DNA from 2 places in the Arthrobacter sulfonylureivorans genome. Region 2 is predicted to be linked to the other one. Evidence: riboswitches for the same ligand, from Rfam matches in the RefSeq annotation. Region 2 holds a riboswitch; the other holds the start of a gene.
The links. A riboswitch is a leader RNA that binds a small molecule or an ion and turns the genes downstream of it on or off. The one in region 2 is predicted to bind thiamine pyrophosphate.

Region 1 (7,373 bases), 530 kb from region 2:
AGCCTGGTGTGGTTCGATACGCCGGCGCAGGCTATTGCGGGGCTGATCGTGGTGGCGGGAGCGCTCGGTGCCATCCGTGCAAACAAGCGATTCATGGCCGTGCTGATGGTCTCGGTGACCGGCTATGGGCTGGCCTTTATCTTCGCCATCCAGGGTGCTCCGGATCTGGCCCTGACCCAAATGCTGGTGGAAACGATCTCCCTGGTGGCGATCGTGCTGGCGCTGCGTTCCCTGCCGGCGCGGCTGTGGCTGCGCACACCCGGCCGCTTCAAACTGCTCCGCGCCGTCATTGGCGCCGCCTTTGGCTTGACGATGATTGTGATCGCGATGACGGCGATGGCCGCACGCACGGCAGATCCGGTATCACTTGCCCTGCCGAAGTTGGCCTACGAGGACGGCGGCGGCAGGAACATCGTCAACGTCATCCTCGTGGACATCCGTGCGTGGGACACGTTCGGGGAAATTTCCGTGCTGGCACTGGCAGCTACCGGCGTGGCCAGCCTGATCTTCATCCGCGGCCGCGGCGACCAGCGCCCACCGTCAGTTGACGCCGTCGCCAGCGGCTCCGTGGGCCGCGGCTACGAAATGGTGGCGCACTCGGACCGCGAGGCAGCGGCCCTGGCAACTGCCCGCAAGTTCGCCGTTGTGCCGCGCGACGCCTGGCTCGTGGCCGGCCGGACGCTGGCGCCGGAACGCCGGTCCATCATCTTCGAGGTGATCACCCGGCTGCTCTTCCACTCCGTGATGATCTTCTCCGTTTACCTGCTGCTGGCCGGCCACAACCTGCCCGGCGGCGGGTTCGCGGGCGGGCTGCTGGCCGGCATCGCGCTCACCATCCGCTATCTGGCCGGAGGGCGGGTCGAGCTGGCTGAAGCCACGCCCGTCAGTGCCGGCCTGCTGCTGGGCGTAGGGCTTGCCGCCGCGGCGCTGACCGCCGTCGTCCCGCTCTTCCTGGGCGGCCAGGTCTTCCAAAGCGCCATCATCGAGTTCAGCCTGCCGGTCTTCGGCGACCACAAGTTCGTCACCTCGACGATCTTTGACATCGGCGTCTACCTGGTGGTGGTCGGGTTGGTGCTGGACGTGCTGCGCAGCTTCGGCTCGGAGATCGACGAACGAACCGAAGAGCGTACCTCCCGCGGCCGCAAGGCTTCGGAGCTCCACGCGCCGGCAACGATCGAGGAGGAGGTGTCCAAATGACGGTCAACCTGATATTGCTGCTAGTGATGGGCGTGCTGTTCGCAGTGGGCGTCTACCTGATCCTGGAACGTAGCCTGACCCGTGTGATGCTCGGCCTGATGCTGATCACCAACGGCGCCAACCTGTTGCTGCTCAGCACAGGCGGGCCCGCGGGACTAGCGCCGATTTTCGGCGTTGACGTCCCCGCCGAGGCCTACAGCGATCCGCTGCCGCAGGCCTTGATCCTCACGTCCATCGTGATTTCCTTTGCGGTCACAGCGTTCATGCTGGCCATCATTTACCGTTCCTGGGTGCTGGGACGGCAGGACGAGGTCCAGGACGATATCGAAGACCGCCGCGTGGCCAACCAGCCGACCTTCGATGCCGAAGACGACGCCGAGATTCCGGCGGAAACCACCGAGTTCGTCCCGCCGGACGAGGCGGAGGAAACACCTGCTACCAACAGGGCCCGGACGGAGAGGGAGAAGTGAACGCCGCACAGATTGCTCCGCTGGCAGTTGTCCTGCCGCTGCTGGGCGCTGCCTTGGCGTTCGTGCTGATCCGCCATCCGAATGCGCAACGCCGTACCGGTGCCATCACGCTGACCGTGACGCTGGCGGTGGAGGTCGTCATGCTGGCCTCGGCATGGGCCAACGGTGCCCAGGCCGTGAATATCGGCGGCTGGATTCCGCCCTTCGGGATCACCATGGTGGTCGACGAGCTGTCCGCACTGATGTTGGTGGTCTCCTCCGCCGTCAGCTTGGCGGTGCTGCTGTATGCCTCCGGCCAGGGCATGGCGGACAGCGACGAAGAGGGCCCGGTTTCGATCTTCCACCCGACCTACCTGATCCTGGTGGCCGGTGTGTCCAACGCCTTCCTGACCGGGGATCTGTTCAACCTCTATGTGGGCTTCGAAATGCTGCTCACGGCCAGCTACGTGCTGATGACTCTGGGAGGCACCAGCCCGCGCATCCGCGCAGGGGTGACCTACGTCGTCGTCAGCGTCATCTCCTCGATGCTGTTCCTTGTGTCCATCGCGATGATCTACGCGGCGACCGGAACCATCAACATGGCCGATCTGGCGATCAAGCTCGGCGAGTTGGATCCGTCCACGCAGATGACGCTGCACCTGATGCTGCTGGTGGCCTTCGGCATCAAGGCGGCGGTCTTCCCCCTGTCTTTCTGGCTGCCCGACTCCTACCCGACGGCGCCGGCGCCGGTCACCGCGGTGTTCGCCGGCCTGCTGACCAAGGTCGGGGTCTATGCCCTGATCCGGACCGAGACGCTGCTGTTCCCGGGCGACCGCCTGAACACGTTCCTGATGGTGGTGGCCGTGCTGACCATGTTGGTCGGCATTCTGGGTGCCGTGGCGCAGATCGACATCAAGCGCATGCTCTCGTTTACGCTGGTCAGCCACATCGGCTACATGGTGTTCGGTTTGGCGATGTCCTCGGTAGTGGGGTTGGGCGCAGCTGTCTATTACGTGGCGCACCACATCACGGTGCAGACCAGCCTGTTCCTGGTGGCCGGCCTGGTTGAACGCCGCGGCGGCACCACCAACATGGACCGGCTGGGCGGTTTGGCCAAGCTGTCGCCGATGCTGGCCATCCTGTTCTTCGTGCCGGCCATGAATCTGGCCGGGATCCCGCCGTTCTCCGGCTTCCTGGGAAAGATCGGATTGGTGCAGGGAGGCGTGGACCTAGGCAGTCCGATCGCCTGGGTGCTGGTGGCGGGCAGCATGATCACGTCGCTGCTGACGCTGCTTGCCTTGGCCCGAGTCTGGAACCGCGTGTTCTGGCGGCGCCCGGAAGACGCCGAGCACCCGGATCCGGTCCTGGTGGCCACCAAGCCCGACGGGTCGGCGGTACGGACCACACGCCACGTGGAGGAGCGTCCGCACGGGCGGTTCACCGGGCGGGGCATCGTTCAACTGCTGCCCATGCCGATGGTCTGGCCCACGATCGGTCTGGTGGTGATGGGCGTTGCCCTGACGGTATTCGCCGGGCCGCTCTTCGAGCTGAGCGACCAGGCGGCGCGGGAGATGCTGCAACGCACGCCGTACATCGAGGCGGTCCTGGGTGAAGGCGCGATGCAGGGAGTTGCCCCATGAGGAAACCGCGCATCTCCATCTGGGTCGAGCTGCCCCTGCTGGCTTGGCTGGTCTTCCTCTGGGGAGCCCTGTGGCAGGATTTCAGTGCCGGCAACCTGATCTTCGGTTTGCTGATCGCGCTGGTCATCGTAAACCTGTTCTATCTGCCGCCGGTCGAACTCAGCGGGCGCTTCAATCCACTGGCAGCGGTGGTCTTCGCCGCGACCTTCGTGTGGAAAGTCGCAGTGGCGAGCTTCGAAGTACTCTGGCTGGCCCTGACCACCGGCCCGAGGCTGCGCAACGCCGTGGTGGCGGTACACCTGCGAAGCCACTCGGACCTATTGGTGACGGCCACCGGGCATGCCATCTCGTTGATCCCGGGCAGCTTCGTGGTGGATGTGGACCGGTCCACGTCCACGCTCTACCTGCACGTGATCGACGTGGCAACCAGGGAAGCCGCCGAGGACTTTGAGGCGGAAGTGCGGAAGATCGAGGCGGGCCTGATCAGGGTGATGGGGTCCAAGGAAGAACTGGAACTGGTCAAAGCTGAAGGTACCGGCAGAGGAGGGGCAGCGTAAACGTGGAAGTCATGGCTGTTGCCCAAATCATCGTCAGCGCTGTCCTGGCCCTGGCCGCGGTGCTGGCGCTGGTCCGCCTGGCCCGCGGGCCGTCCCTCTTGGACCGGTTGCTGGCCATCGACGTGCTGCTGGCGGTTGTCTGCGCCGGACTGATTGTGGACATGGCCGCCGGTGGCCACATGAATAATCTGACGCTGGTGGTGGTGATCTGCCTGGTCGGTTTCATCGGCTCGGTTGCCGTGGCCCGGTTCGTCACAGACGGGCGGCCACGTGAACACTGACCTGATCCTCGACATCGTCACCGCCGTTTGCTTGATCACCGGCGCGCTGATGTCCCTGGCCGCGGGCATCGGCCTGCTGCGGTTCCCGGACCTGCTCTCCCGTATGCACGCCGCCACGAAGCCGCAGGTTTTCGGCTTGCTGCTGCTGCTGACTGGCTTGGGGCTGCAGCTGGGCAGTTGGGCGGCCGTGCCGTTGCTGCTCATCGCGTGGCTGTTCCAACTGCTCACCGTGCCGGTCTCGGCACATATGGTGGGCCGCGCCGGATACCGGACCAAACATTTGCGCCGGGAAATCCTCAGCGTGGACGACCTCGACGCGGTGGTGGAAGCGGCGGCCGAAGAAGAGCCCGAAGCGGAGATCGACGCCGGTGACGTCACCGCGGGTGACTTCGACGCCGGTGACGTCGAGGCTGCCGAAATCGAAGCTGCGGAGGCCGACGCCGCTGCAACTGCGGCTGGTCCGGTCCGAAACGACCAGGACGCTACCGGGACACGCAAGGACTAGCGGCGCTAGCGGGGGCCGCAGCCACGCCCCCGCCAGCGTGCCCCTCGAACGTGCCGCTTAGACGATTTCCGGGGTCTTCTCGTAGTGCAGGACTGCCTTGGCTGTGGCCCGCTTGAGCAGTACTTGGATCACCCGGCCAACCGTGCCGGACACCACCGCGAAAACCAGAGCAGAAGCAACGCTGTTCTCCAGGTCATCGTCGGCCTGGGGTGCGTCACGGCCGGTGACCATCTTCCACACGTAGCCCAGCAGGTGGGTGGCTGCTAAACCCGCACCAAGACTCACCAGGGTGCCCAAGAGCTTTAATACAACGGTCATGCCTGCTCCTTACCGGGGCGCCGCGTCCCCTTGTCATCAGCTCTGCCGCTCCCAGCCTACTGCCCGCACCCGCCCATCCCGGCGCCGTCGTGCATTCTCCAACGGCTGGTGGCCGAATGGGCCCGCGAAGCCGGGCGAGTGTAGACTGGTGCGTGCTGCTAGACAGCACCAATAACGACAGGGGAGCGTCCGACCGACCGGCACACGCCGGACACGGGGAGGGACGCTGAGAGTGCGGAAAGACCGCAGACCCTCGAACCTGCTCCGGTTAGTACCGGCGAAGGGAGTCGAGTTCTCGGGGTGTGCCACACGGCCGCCCTCCCCTCCTGCACCCAGGAGGATTCCATGAGCACCGTTTCGAATGCACCGACCACGCCCACTCCCGCGCGCAAGCAGCGCTACGGCTGGCGGGTGGTGGACATCGTCGTCGCCTCGGTGGTGGCCGTGGCCGTCGGCGTCATCTTCTGGGCCTGGTCGGCGGCTTGGCCGCTGGTTGAGGGCCTCACCGTTGCCTTCCCGCCCGCTGCCGGCCTGTACACCGGCGGCTGGTTGATGGCCGGCGTGCTGGGCGGGCTGATCATCCGCAAGCCCGGCGCCGCGATCTACTGCGAGATGCTGGCAGCCATCGTCTCCGGCCTGCTGGGCACCAGCTTCGGCATGAGCGTGCTGGTGTCCGGCCTGATTCAGGGCCTCGGCGCCGAAGTCATCTTCCTGCTCTTCCTGTACCGGAAGTTCAACGTGATGGTGGCGATGCTGGCCGGCCTCGGCGCTGGCCTGGCGCTGTCGATCAGCGAGAACATCCTGTACAACATGCTCTGGGCCCCCGAATGGCAGTTGGCCTATGTGGTCTGCGCCGCCGTATCCGGCATGGTGATCGCCGGGCTGCTGCCCTGGCTGGCGGTCAAGGGCCTGGCGAGGACCGGCGTATTGTCCTCCTTCGCGGCGGGCCGCACGGCAGACGTCTGAGCCGTTATGGGACTGCAGATTACGACGGCGGTGCCCGGCCCGGTGCCGGTCCTAGCCGAGGGGTGGGGCTGGCGCCATGCCGGTCGCAAGGACCCCGCGGTCAGCGGGGCCAGCTTCAGCATTGCACCCGGGGAACGGGTCTTGTTGCTGGGCGCTTCCGGCGCCGGGAAGTCCACGCTGCTGCACGCCATGGCCGGCGTGCTGGGCGACGACGGGGAGGGCGAGGAAGCCGGGCGGCTTACCGTGGCCGGGCTGCGTCCCTCGGATGCCCGCGGCCGGGCCGGGCTGGTGCTGCAGGACCCGGAAAGCCAGCTGGTGCTGGCCCGCGTGGGCGACGAGGTGGCCTTTGGGGCGGAGAACCTGTCCGTGCCGCGCGCAGAGATCTGGAACCGGGTCCGCGAATCCTTGGCCGATGTTGGCCTGGACGTGCCGCTGGACCATCCCACCGCGGCCTTGTCAGGCGGCCAGAAACAGCGGCTGGCGCTGGCCTCGGTGCTGGCCATGCGGCCGGGACTGCTGCTGCTGGACGAGCCGACCGCGAATCTGGATCCGGAGGGCGTGCCGGAAGTGCGCGACGCCGTGGCCCGGGTGCTGGACAGCACCGGCGCCACCTTGGTGGTGGTGGAGCACCGGGTGGCCGTCTGGGCGGACGTGGTGGACCGGGTGATCGTGCTGGCGGCCGGGGGCGGCATGCTGGCAGACGGCCCGCCGGCCAAAGTGCTGGCCGAACGCGCCACCCGCGCCCGGTTGGCGGAGGCCGGCGTCTGGGTCCCCGGACACACTCCCCGGCTGAAGCTGCCCGCCGCTCCGGCACCCGGCGGACCGTTGCTGCAGGCGGTGGGGTTGGACGTGGCCCGGAGCCGGAAGACCGGGCCGGTGCTCCGCGGCGTGGACGTGGACCTGCTCAGCGGACAGGCCCTGAGCATCACCGGCCCGAACGGCGCCGGCAAGTCGACGCTGGCACTCACGCTGGGCGGCCTGCTGGCGCCCAGCCGGGGGGAGCTGACCGCCACCCCGGCGCTGCACCGTGGCGCGGCGCAGTCCCCGGTGAAATGGAAGTCCGCCCAGTTGGTGGCCCGGATTGGCTGCGTGTTCCAGGAACCGGAACATCAGTTCCTGACCAGCACGGTGCTCGATGAGCTGGAGTTCGGCCCGCGGCGGGTGGCGAAGCTGCCCGAGGCAGTGGTCCGGCAGCGAGTGGATACCATCGCCGAACGGCTCCGGTTGACCCGGCTGCTGCAGGCCAATCCCTTTACCCTGTCCGGCGGCGAGAAGCGCCGGCTCTCGGTGGCCACCATGCTGGCCACCAGCCCGGACATCTTGATGCTGGACGAGCCGACCTTCGGGCAGGACGCCAACACCTGGGCGGAACTGGTCACCCTGCTGGCCGAGTTGGTGGCCGACGGCAAGAGCGTGGTATCGGTGACGCACGACGCGGATTTCACGGCAGCGCTCGGCGG
Region 2 (7,373 bases):
AGCGAACCGTCCGGGCGGAGCTGCGCCCGGACGGCGTGGGCCTGACGGATGGTCTGCCACTCCCGGGGCATCTCCTGCAGCATGCGGTAGCCGGCCAGCACGGCATAGGTGATCCGGGAACCGAGCCTGGCATGTTGATGCAGGCTTCCCATCAGTGCCACGCCGTCGGTGGAAGCGATGAAGCCGATGGCGAGAATGCCGATCACCAGGGTCCGCAGGGCCAAGGAACCGCCGACCGACAGTCCTTCGGCGGTGATCCGCAGGGGGCCGGCATCCCACAGGATGTGACCCGGGCGGCTGAGCGCGTTGACCATCAAGATGCCCAGACCGAAGGCGAGGAAGGGGACGTGACCCAGCGCCAGCGTTCGGAGGGGCAGCCGGGTGGAAGCAACGACGGCGGCCAGGGCCACGACGTAGAGCACGGCCGGGGTGACCGGATCAAAAATGAAGACCATCGCCAGCGACACGACAAACAACAGCGCGAGCTTGACCGTGGGATTGCGCCGGGCGAGGACACTGCCGGAGGCGAAGGACGCCGGTGATGCGGCAGATATGGCGGTCATGCGCGGCTCCCGGCCAGATGCTGCACGGAAGACCCACCGGAAACTGCCGCATCCAGCCGGTCGAGAACGCGGCGGATTTCGCGGTCCGAATCGAACTCTGCGAGCAGCCAGTCGAGCAGCGGCGGCAGCCTGAGGCCGGCTCGCGCCAGGATTTCCGGGTCGCGCAGGAGGTCGAAGACGGGGCCGTCGGCAATCACGGTGCGCTCGGCGATGACGACGGCGCGGTCGGCCAGCGCGGCAACGGTGCGCAGGTCGTGGCTGGAGAAGAGAATGGCGCTGCCGCCGGCCGCCGCCTGCTTGAACGCGCTGGCGGTGGCAATCGTGTCCCGCCGGTCCAGGCCGAACGTCGGCTCGTCCGCCAGTAAGGACGGCCGTTCGTGGGCCAGCATGGCAGCGACGCTCAGGCGGCGCTTTTCGCCGCCGGACAGTCGGAAGGGGCTCTGGTCGGCCAGATGCGTGAGCCGGTGCTGTTCCAACAGGTGGTTGAAGAAGTCGTTCCGAGCATCGGGCAACCCGTGCCGGACTTCCTCCGCCACGGTGTGCGCCACGAACTGGTGTTCGGGGTTCTGGAACACCATGCCGGGGCGGGCGCCCAGCACCGTTCCTTCGGCGGGCGGGAGGAGCCCTGCGAGGGTGAGCAGCAACGACGTTTTGCCCGTTCCGTTGGCTCCCAGCAGGGCCGTGATCTCGCCGCGCCTGAGCTCCACGTTCACGTTTCTGAGGATGGCCGGTTCCACCCGGTCCGCGCGACGGGACCGGCGCTTCTTCCGTCCGGCGCCGCGTGAGACGGAGACATTCTCCGCGGCGAGGACCGTGTCGCCGGCACCGGGCGCGTCTGGAGCGCCGCCGTCGTCGTCGGGTAGCGCCAGAGCGCGGAGGGCAGAGCAGACGTCGGGCGAATCCAGGCCACCGGGCTGCCCGGTGACTGCCAGCAGTTCCGTTTCCAGCGGCAACCAGCATCCGCGGGCATTGAGCCGGCCGGCGCTGCCGGCCAGCACAGCCGCAGTGGCGCCATCGGCCAGGACCTGCCCTGCGTCGCCGAGCACGAGGGCCCGGCCCGGCAGCCCGGCAATTCCCGCCCGGCCGGCGTAGTCGTCGAGCCGGTGTTCGACCAGCACCACAGCCGGACCGTAGGCGGCTGCGGCCGCGTCAATAGCCTGACGCACGGCGGTGAGGCCGGCCGGATCGAGCATGGAGGTCGGCTCATCGAGCAGCAGGAGGGCCGGTTCGGCGATCAGGCTGGCGGCGAGTGCCACACGCTGGCCCTCGCCGCCGGAAAGCTTGTCCGTCTGGCGCTGCCGCAGACCGGCCGCACCGACCAACGACAGCGCGTGGTCGATGCGGGCCGATATGCGCTCCGGCGGCACGGCGCGGTTCTCCAACGGGAGGGCCAGTTCCTGTTCAACGTCCGGCAGGCAGACCCCGGAGGAGGGATCCTGGGCGAGGACCCCGACATGGCGCGAGAGCTCGACGACGGACGCGTCCGTCGTCGCCGTCCCCTTCACCGACACGCTGCCGGTCAGCGTGGACAACACCGTGTGCGGCACCACGCCCGTGATCGCCTGCAACAGCGTGGATTTTCCGGACCCCGAAGCCCCGAGCACGATCAGGTGCTCGCCGGGTTCCAGCCGCAGCGTGACGCCGCGCAGCACGGCGGCATCACGCCGGGGAAACTCCACAGCTACATCGTGGAGCGCCAGTGCAGGCTCAGCGGGCATTGGCCTTGCCCAACCGGGCGCGCCCGATCGCGAAGTTGTCCACTACGCCGGTCTTCGCCAGGGCGTCGACGATGGCCTTCGCCAGCAACCCGCCCAGCACCACGCCGGAAATCAGGTGGATGACCAGACGGGTGAAAAACAGGTCCTGGCCATACCAGCCGGACCGGAAGGCCGAATAGAAGAAGACCAGACCGGCGCCGAGCAGGCCGGACAGGGCGTAGGTGAGCCAGCTGTAGGAACGGTAGCGGGTGGCCGCAAACGGGATCTCACTGCCGATGCCTTGGATTGCGGCCGCGATGAAGAGCAGCGGGCCCACCGCCGAGCCCAGGAACACGACCTCGATCACCGAGGCCAGGACCTCCGCGATCACGCCGGCAAAGGGACGCTGGACGATGGCAATGGCGATCGGCGCGACCAGCAGCCAGCTACCGGCCAGAAAGTGCTGCGAAAGGTCTCCGGCGGGCCCCATGAGGAGCGAGAGGGCAGTCCAGGCCTGGACGAAGACCCAGTAGAGGAAACCGAAGACGACGCCGAGGACGACCAGCAGGACCAGGTCCTTCAGGCTCCAGGCAGTCCGTGTGCGGGCGGGACCAGATGATGTTGACATGGGGGTTCCTTCCGGGCCAGCGTCAGGACGCACTGGGGCTGTTGATGGACAGGGTGGCGTGCGTGACAACGTGCTGGACGGACCGCCCAATCAGGATCCAGCCAGCGGCGATGGTCTGCAGGACCTGGGCGACGTCTCCGTCCAGCCGGGTGACGTAGTGGTCTTCGGTGACGGTCACGCCGGTGGACTTGGCGTAGTCGATGGCGGCGTAGATGTCGCGCATGTGGTCCGCTGCGGCAGTGCCGGATCCGCCGTCGGCGAGCGGGTAGATCGCCCAGTCTGCCGCTGTCTTGATTCCGGTCGGTTCCAGTTGCGGGATTTCCGAATACAGCGCCGCGCCGCCCTCGGGTATGTCGCAGCTGACGCCGCCCGGGCAGCCGTGGGATAGGTGGACCGCGGCCGCTACGTGCGCTCCGCTGCGTCCGGCCCCGGCAATCACCTGGCTCAGATAGCGCAAGACGTCCTGTTCGGCGCCCGAGACGTAGGTGCTGACTTTCCCCGTCTGCACCTCGAGCCCGGTGGCGTCGGCGCTTCGCAGCGCCCCCAGGATGACGTCGACGTAGTCATCGGCCATGACCGCCAGGGTCAGTCGGGCCCCCACGCCGAATTCACGCGGCGTGGCCGTGAAGGATGTCCCGGCGTCGCCGGTGGAGGGATGGTTCGCTGCCGCGACGGCAGCGTCAGGTGTTCGCATGTTCGCGCCCTTCTGTTGAGTGAACAGGGCACGGGTGTGAGGGTTGCTCCCTGCGCTGGCATGATCCAGATCAGGTTCAACGGTCGAAACTTGAGAAGTTTCCTCTCAGCCCGGCTCACCGGACTCCCGTGTACAAGCCAGCAGCCTACCGGCAGGCCCGCCGGGTGGCGAAAGCGCGCGAGTACGACGACGTCATACTTCCGGCCGGACCTGCTGGACCGCGCGGCGGGCGGCCGGAACCTAGGGGCGCATGCTGCCGGTCTCCACGAAGCGCTGGTGCCAGGACAGCGCCTCGCCCAGCAGGTGCGGGGTGTGCTTGCCGAAGCTGTCCCGGCAGGCCCGGTCGAAATAGTCCTGCAGCATTGGCCGGTAGTCCGGATGCGCGCAGGTGTCGATGATCTTGCGGGCGCGCTGCTTCGGGGCCAGGCCGCGCAGGTCGGCCAGGCCGTGTTCGGTCACCACAATCATGGTGTCGTGCTCGGTGTGGTCCACATGGCTGGCCATCGGCACAATGCTGGAGATCTTCCCGGCCTTGGCCGTGCTCGGCGACATGAACACGGACAGGTAGCCGTTCCGGGCGAAGTCGCCGGAGCCGCCGATGCCGTTCATCACCTTGGTGCCGGCGATGTGGGTGGAGTTGACGTTGCCGTAGATGTCCGCCTCGATCATGCCGTTCAGCGCAATGCAGCCCAGCCGGCGGATCAGCTCCGGGTGGTTGGAGATCTCCTGGGTGCGCAGGATGATGCGCTCGCGGTAGTAGTCGACGTTGGCGTTGAACTCCTCGACCCCGGCCTGGCTCAGCGAGAAGGATGTGGCCGACGCCATCCGCAGCACGCCGTCCTTGATCAGCTTCAGCATGCCGTCCTGGATGACCTCGGTGTAGGCGGTCAGGCCGCGGTAGCCACCGGCGGCCAGGCCTTCCAGCACCGCATTGGGGATATTGCCGACGCCGGACTGCAGCGGCAGGAGCTTATCCGTCAGGCGGCCGCGCTGGACCTCCTGGTCCAGGAAGTCCAGCAGGTGGCCGGCAATTTGCTGCGAGGTCTCGTCCGGCGGATTGAACGGGGAGTTGCGGTCGGGGGCGTCCGTGTGCACGATGGCCACGATCTTGTCCGGGTCCACCTGCAGATACGGTTCGCCGATCCGGTCGTCCGGGTGCAGCAGCTGGATCGGTTTCCGGTTCGGCGGCAGCGCGGTGCCGTAGTAAACGTCGTGCATGCCCTCCAGCTCGGCCGGCTGCGCGCTGTTGACCTCCACAATGACCTTGTCGGCTTGTTCCAGCCAGGTCTTGTTGTTGCCGACCGAGGACGACGGAATCAGCCGGCCGTCTTCGAGGATGCCGACCACTTCGACGACGGCGAGATCCACGTCGCCGAAGAACCCGTACCAGGTGTGCTGGGCGACGTGGCTGAGGTGGATGTCGATGTAGTCCAGTTCGCCGGCATTGATCCGCTCGCGCAACGCTGGGTCGGATTGGTAGGGCAGGCGCAACTCCATGCCGTCGACCTTGGCCAGCGCGCCGTCCAGCTCGGGGGCGGTTGATGCGCCGGTCAGGACGCGGATCTTGAACTGCTCGCCCGCGGCATGGGCGGATTCCATCCTCGCGGCCAGCGCCTGCGGCACGGCCTTCGGGTAACCGGCCCCGGTGAAGCCGCTCATGGCCACCGTCATGCCGGGTTTGATCAGTTCGGCCGCCTGCTCGGCGGACATTACGCGCTCGAGCATGCGGGCATTGCGAATGCGGTCTTGCATCATGCCCCTTCGTCAGGATCTTCCCCTCCACCTTAGGCGCCGGTCACAGAGGTCAGGGCCTCGGTGACGGGCCGAAGCGCCGCACGGAGCCGGTCCTGCGCCCGGCGGTGCTATGGCTGGCGCAGTTGTTCCTCCGCGGTCTGCCGCACGCAGGCGGAGAGTTCATCGAGGATCGGCGAGCTGATTTTCCAGCGCTGCCAGTACAACGGCACGTCCACCGGCAGGTCCGGGGCCAGCTGCCGCAGCGTGCCGCGGCGGAGGTCCGCCAGGCACTGTTGTTCCGGCAGCAGGGCCCAGCCGATGCCCAGCCGGACGGCGGCCGCAAACTCTCCGGAAGCCGGCATGTAGTGGCGGGGCGCGGCCAAGTCCTCGCCGGTCAGCGTCCGGTAGAAACGCTCCTGCAGGTCGTCCTTGCGGTCGAAGTCCAGCACCGGCGCCGCGCCCAGCCACGCCAGGTCGTCATCCGGTGTCCCGCTGGGCCGCCAATGGTCCAGGTAGTCACTGCTGGCCACCGCCCGGTAGCGGAGCGAGCCGAGGGCTTCCACCGAGCAGCCCTGGACCGGTTCCGGCGTGGCGGTCACCGCCGCGGTCACGCGTCCCGACCGCAGCAACGAGGTCGAATGCTGCTCGTCTTCACGGTGCACCTCAAAAAACACGCTCCGGTCGCGCGGCATCCGGGCCAGCGCGCCCAGAAACCACGTGGCGAGCGAATCCGCATTGACCACCAGCGGCAGGGCCAGCCCGGTCACGCTGCCGCCGAGTTCGCGCTGCGCATCGGCCTGCAGGACCCGCACCTGCCGTGCCAGCCGCAGGACCACGTCGCCGGCAGCGGTCGGCTGTACCGGGGTGGTGCGCTGCAGCAGAACCTGGCCGGCCGTTTGCTCCATCGCCTTGATTCGCTGCGAGACGGCGGAGGGAGTCACATGCAGGGCGCGGGAGGCGGCATCGAAGCTGCCTTCTTGAACGACGACGGCGAAGGTCGCCAGATGCTCGAATTGGAACGGCTGCATAAGCTCATCTTACGGATCCTAAATTTCTTTAGCTGTACTGGTGTCAGCCGTTCGGATAGCGTCGTCTGCTGTGACTACCGCTATGGCCCCCACCGTCTTGCTGGGACTGGGTACCGGACTGGCCCTCATCATCGCGATCGGGGCCCAGAACGCCTTCGTGCTGCGCCAAGGGATCCGGGGCGAGCACATCGGCGTCGTCGTCCTGATCTGCGCCGTCTCCGATGCGGTGCTGATCGCCGCCGGGATTGCCGGAATCGGTGCGGTGATCGAGGCGGCGCCGGCAGTGGTGGACGTGATTCGGCTGGGCGGGGCCGCCTTCCTGCTGGCGTACGCCGTCTTCGCCGCCAAACGGGCCATCAAGCCAGGCGCGCTCACCGCGGCGGAGAATCAGCGCGGCGGTTCACTGGCCTCCGTGGCCGCCACGGCCTTTGCGCTGACCTGGCTGAACCCTCATGTGTATTTGGACACGGTCCTGCTGCTCGGTTCCATCGCCAACACCCAGGGCCCGGATCTGCGCTGGTACTTCGGCGCCGGCGCGGTGCTGGGCAGCATTGCCTGGTTCGGTGCGCTCGGATTCGGAGCCCGGCTGCTGCGCCCCATTTTCGCCCGGCCCGGGTCCTGGCGGATCCTTGACGGGCTGATCGCGGTGGTGATGCTGGCGCTGGGGCTGCGGATGGCCTTCGGCTTCTGAGCGGGTATGCAAGGATGCCGGTATGGTCAGCAAGCTCCTGTTCCTGGCGGACACGCACCTGCCGAAGCGTGCGCGGCGGCTCCCGGAGCAGGTCTGGGATGCGGTGGCCGCGGCCGACGTGGTGTTCCACGCCGGCGATTGGGTCACCGCGGAACTGCTGGACGAGCTGGAGCAGCGCAGCCGACGGCTGATCGGCGTGTACGGCAACAACGACGGCGACGACCTGCGCTCGCGCCTGCCGGAAATCGCCGCCGCAACAGTCGAGGGCGTTCGCTTCGCCATGATCCACGAGACCGGAGCGGCTAAGGGCCGGGAAGAGCGGTGTGAGGCGCGCTTTC

Region 1: another riboswitch for thiamine pyrophosphate. It lies ahead of MNQ99_RS03875 (ECF transporter S component); the one in region 2 lies ahead of MNQ99_RS01305 (YkoF family thiamine/hydroxymethylpyrimidine-binding protein).

The regions. Positions count from the first base shown of each region.
Region 1 is NZ_CP093326.1:791,331-798,703, forward strand. Features, by position in the region: gene MNQ99_RS03840 (Na+/H+ antiporter subunit A) at 1-1,197, shown strand, start outside; gene MNQ99_RS03845 (Na(+)/H(+) antiporter subunit C) at 1,194-1,667, shown strand; gene MNQ99_RS03850 (Na+/H+ antiporter subunit D) at 1,664-3,286, shown strand; gene MNQ99_RS03855 (Na+/H+ antiporter subunit E) at 3,283-3,843, shown strand; gene MNQ99_RS03860 (MrpF/PhaF family protein) at 3,855-4,124, shown strand; partial or broken gene mnhG (monovalent cation/H(+) antiporter subunit G) at 4,129-4,476, shown strand; gene MNQ99_RS03870 (DUF4235 domain-containing protein) at 4,687-4,947, opposite strand; TPP riboswitch at 5,117-5,250, shown strand; gene MNQ99_RS03875 (ECF transporter S component) at 5,293-5,913, shown strand; gene MNQ99_RS03880 (ABC transporter ATP-binding protein) at 5,920-7,373, shown strand, end outside.
Region 2 is NZ_CP093326.1:264,616-271,988, forward strand. Features, by position in the region: gene MNQ99_RS01290 (energy-coupling factor transporter transmembrane component T family protein) at 1-563, opposite strand, end outside; gene MNQ99_RS01295 (ABC transporter ATP-binding protein) at 560-2,242, opposite strand; gene MNQ99_RS01300 (ECF transporter S component) at 2,271-2,888, opposite strand; gene MNQ99_RS01305 (YkoF family thiamine/hydroxymethylpyrimidine-binding protein) at 2,911-3,582, opposite strand; TPP riboswitch at 3,613-3,722, opposite strand; gene MNQ99_RS01310 (acetyl-CoA hydrolase/transferase family protein) at 3,823-5,334, opposite strand; gene MNQ99_RS01315 (LysR family transcriptional regulator ArgP) at 5,445-6,344, opposite strand; gene MNQ99_RS01320 (LysE/ArgO family amino acid transporter) at 6,427-7,035, shown strand; gene MNQ99_RS01325 (metallophosphoesterase family protein) at 7,058-7,373, shown strand, end outside.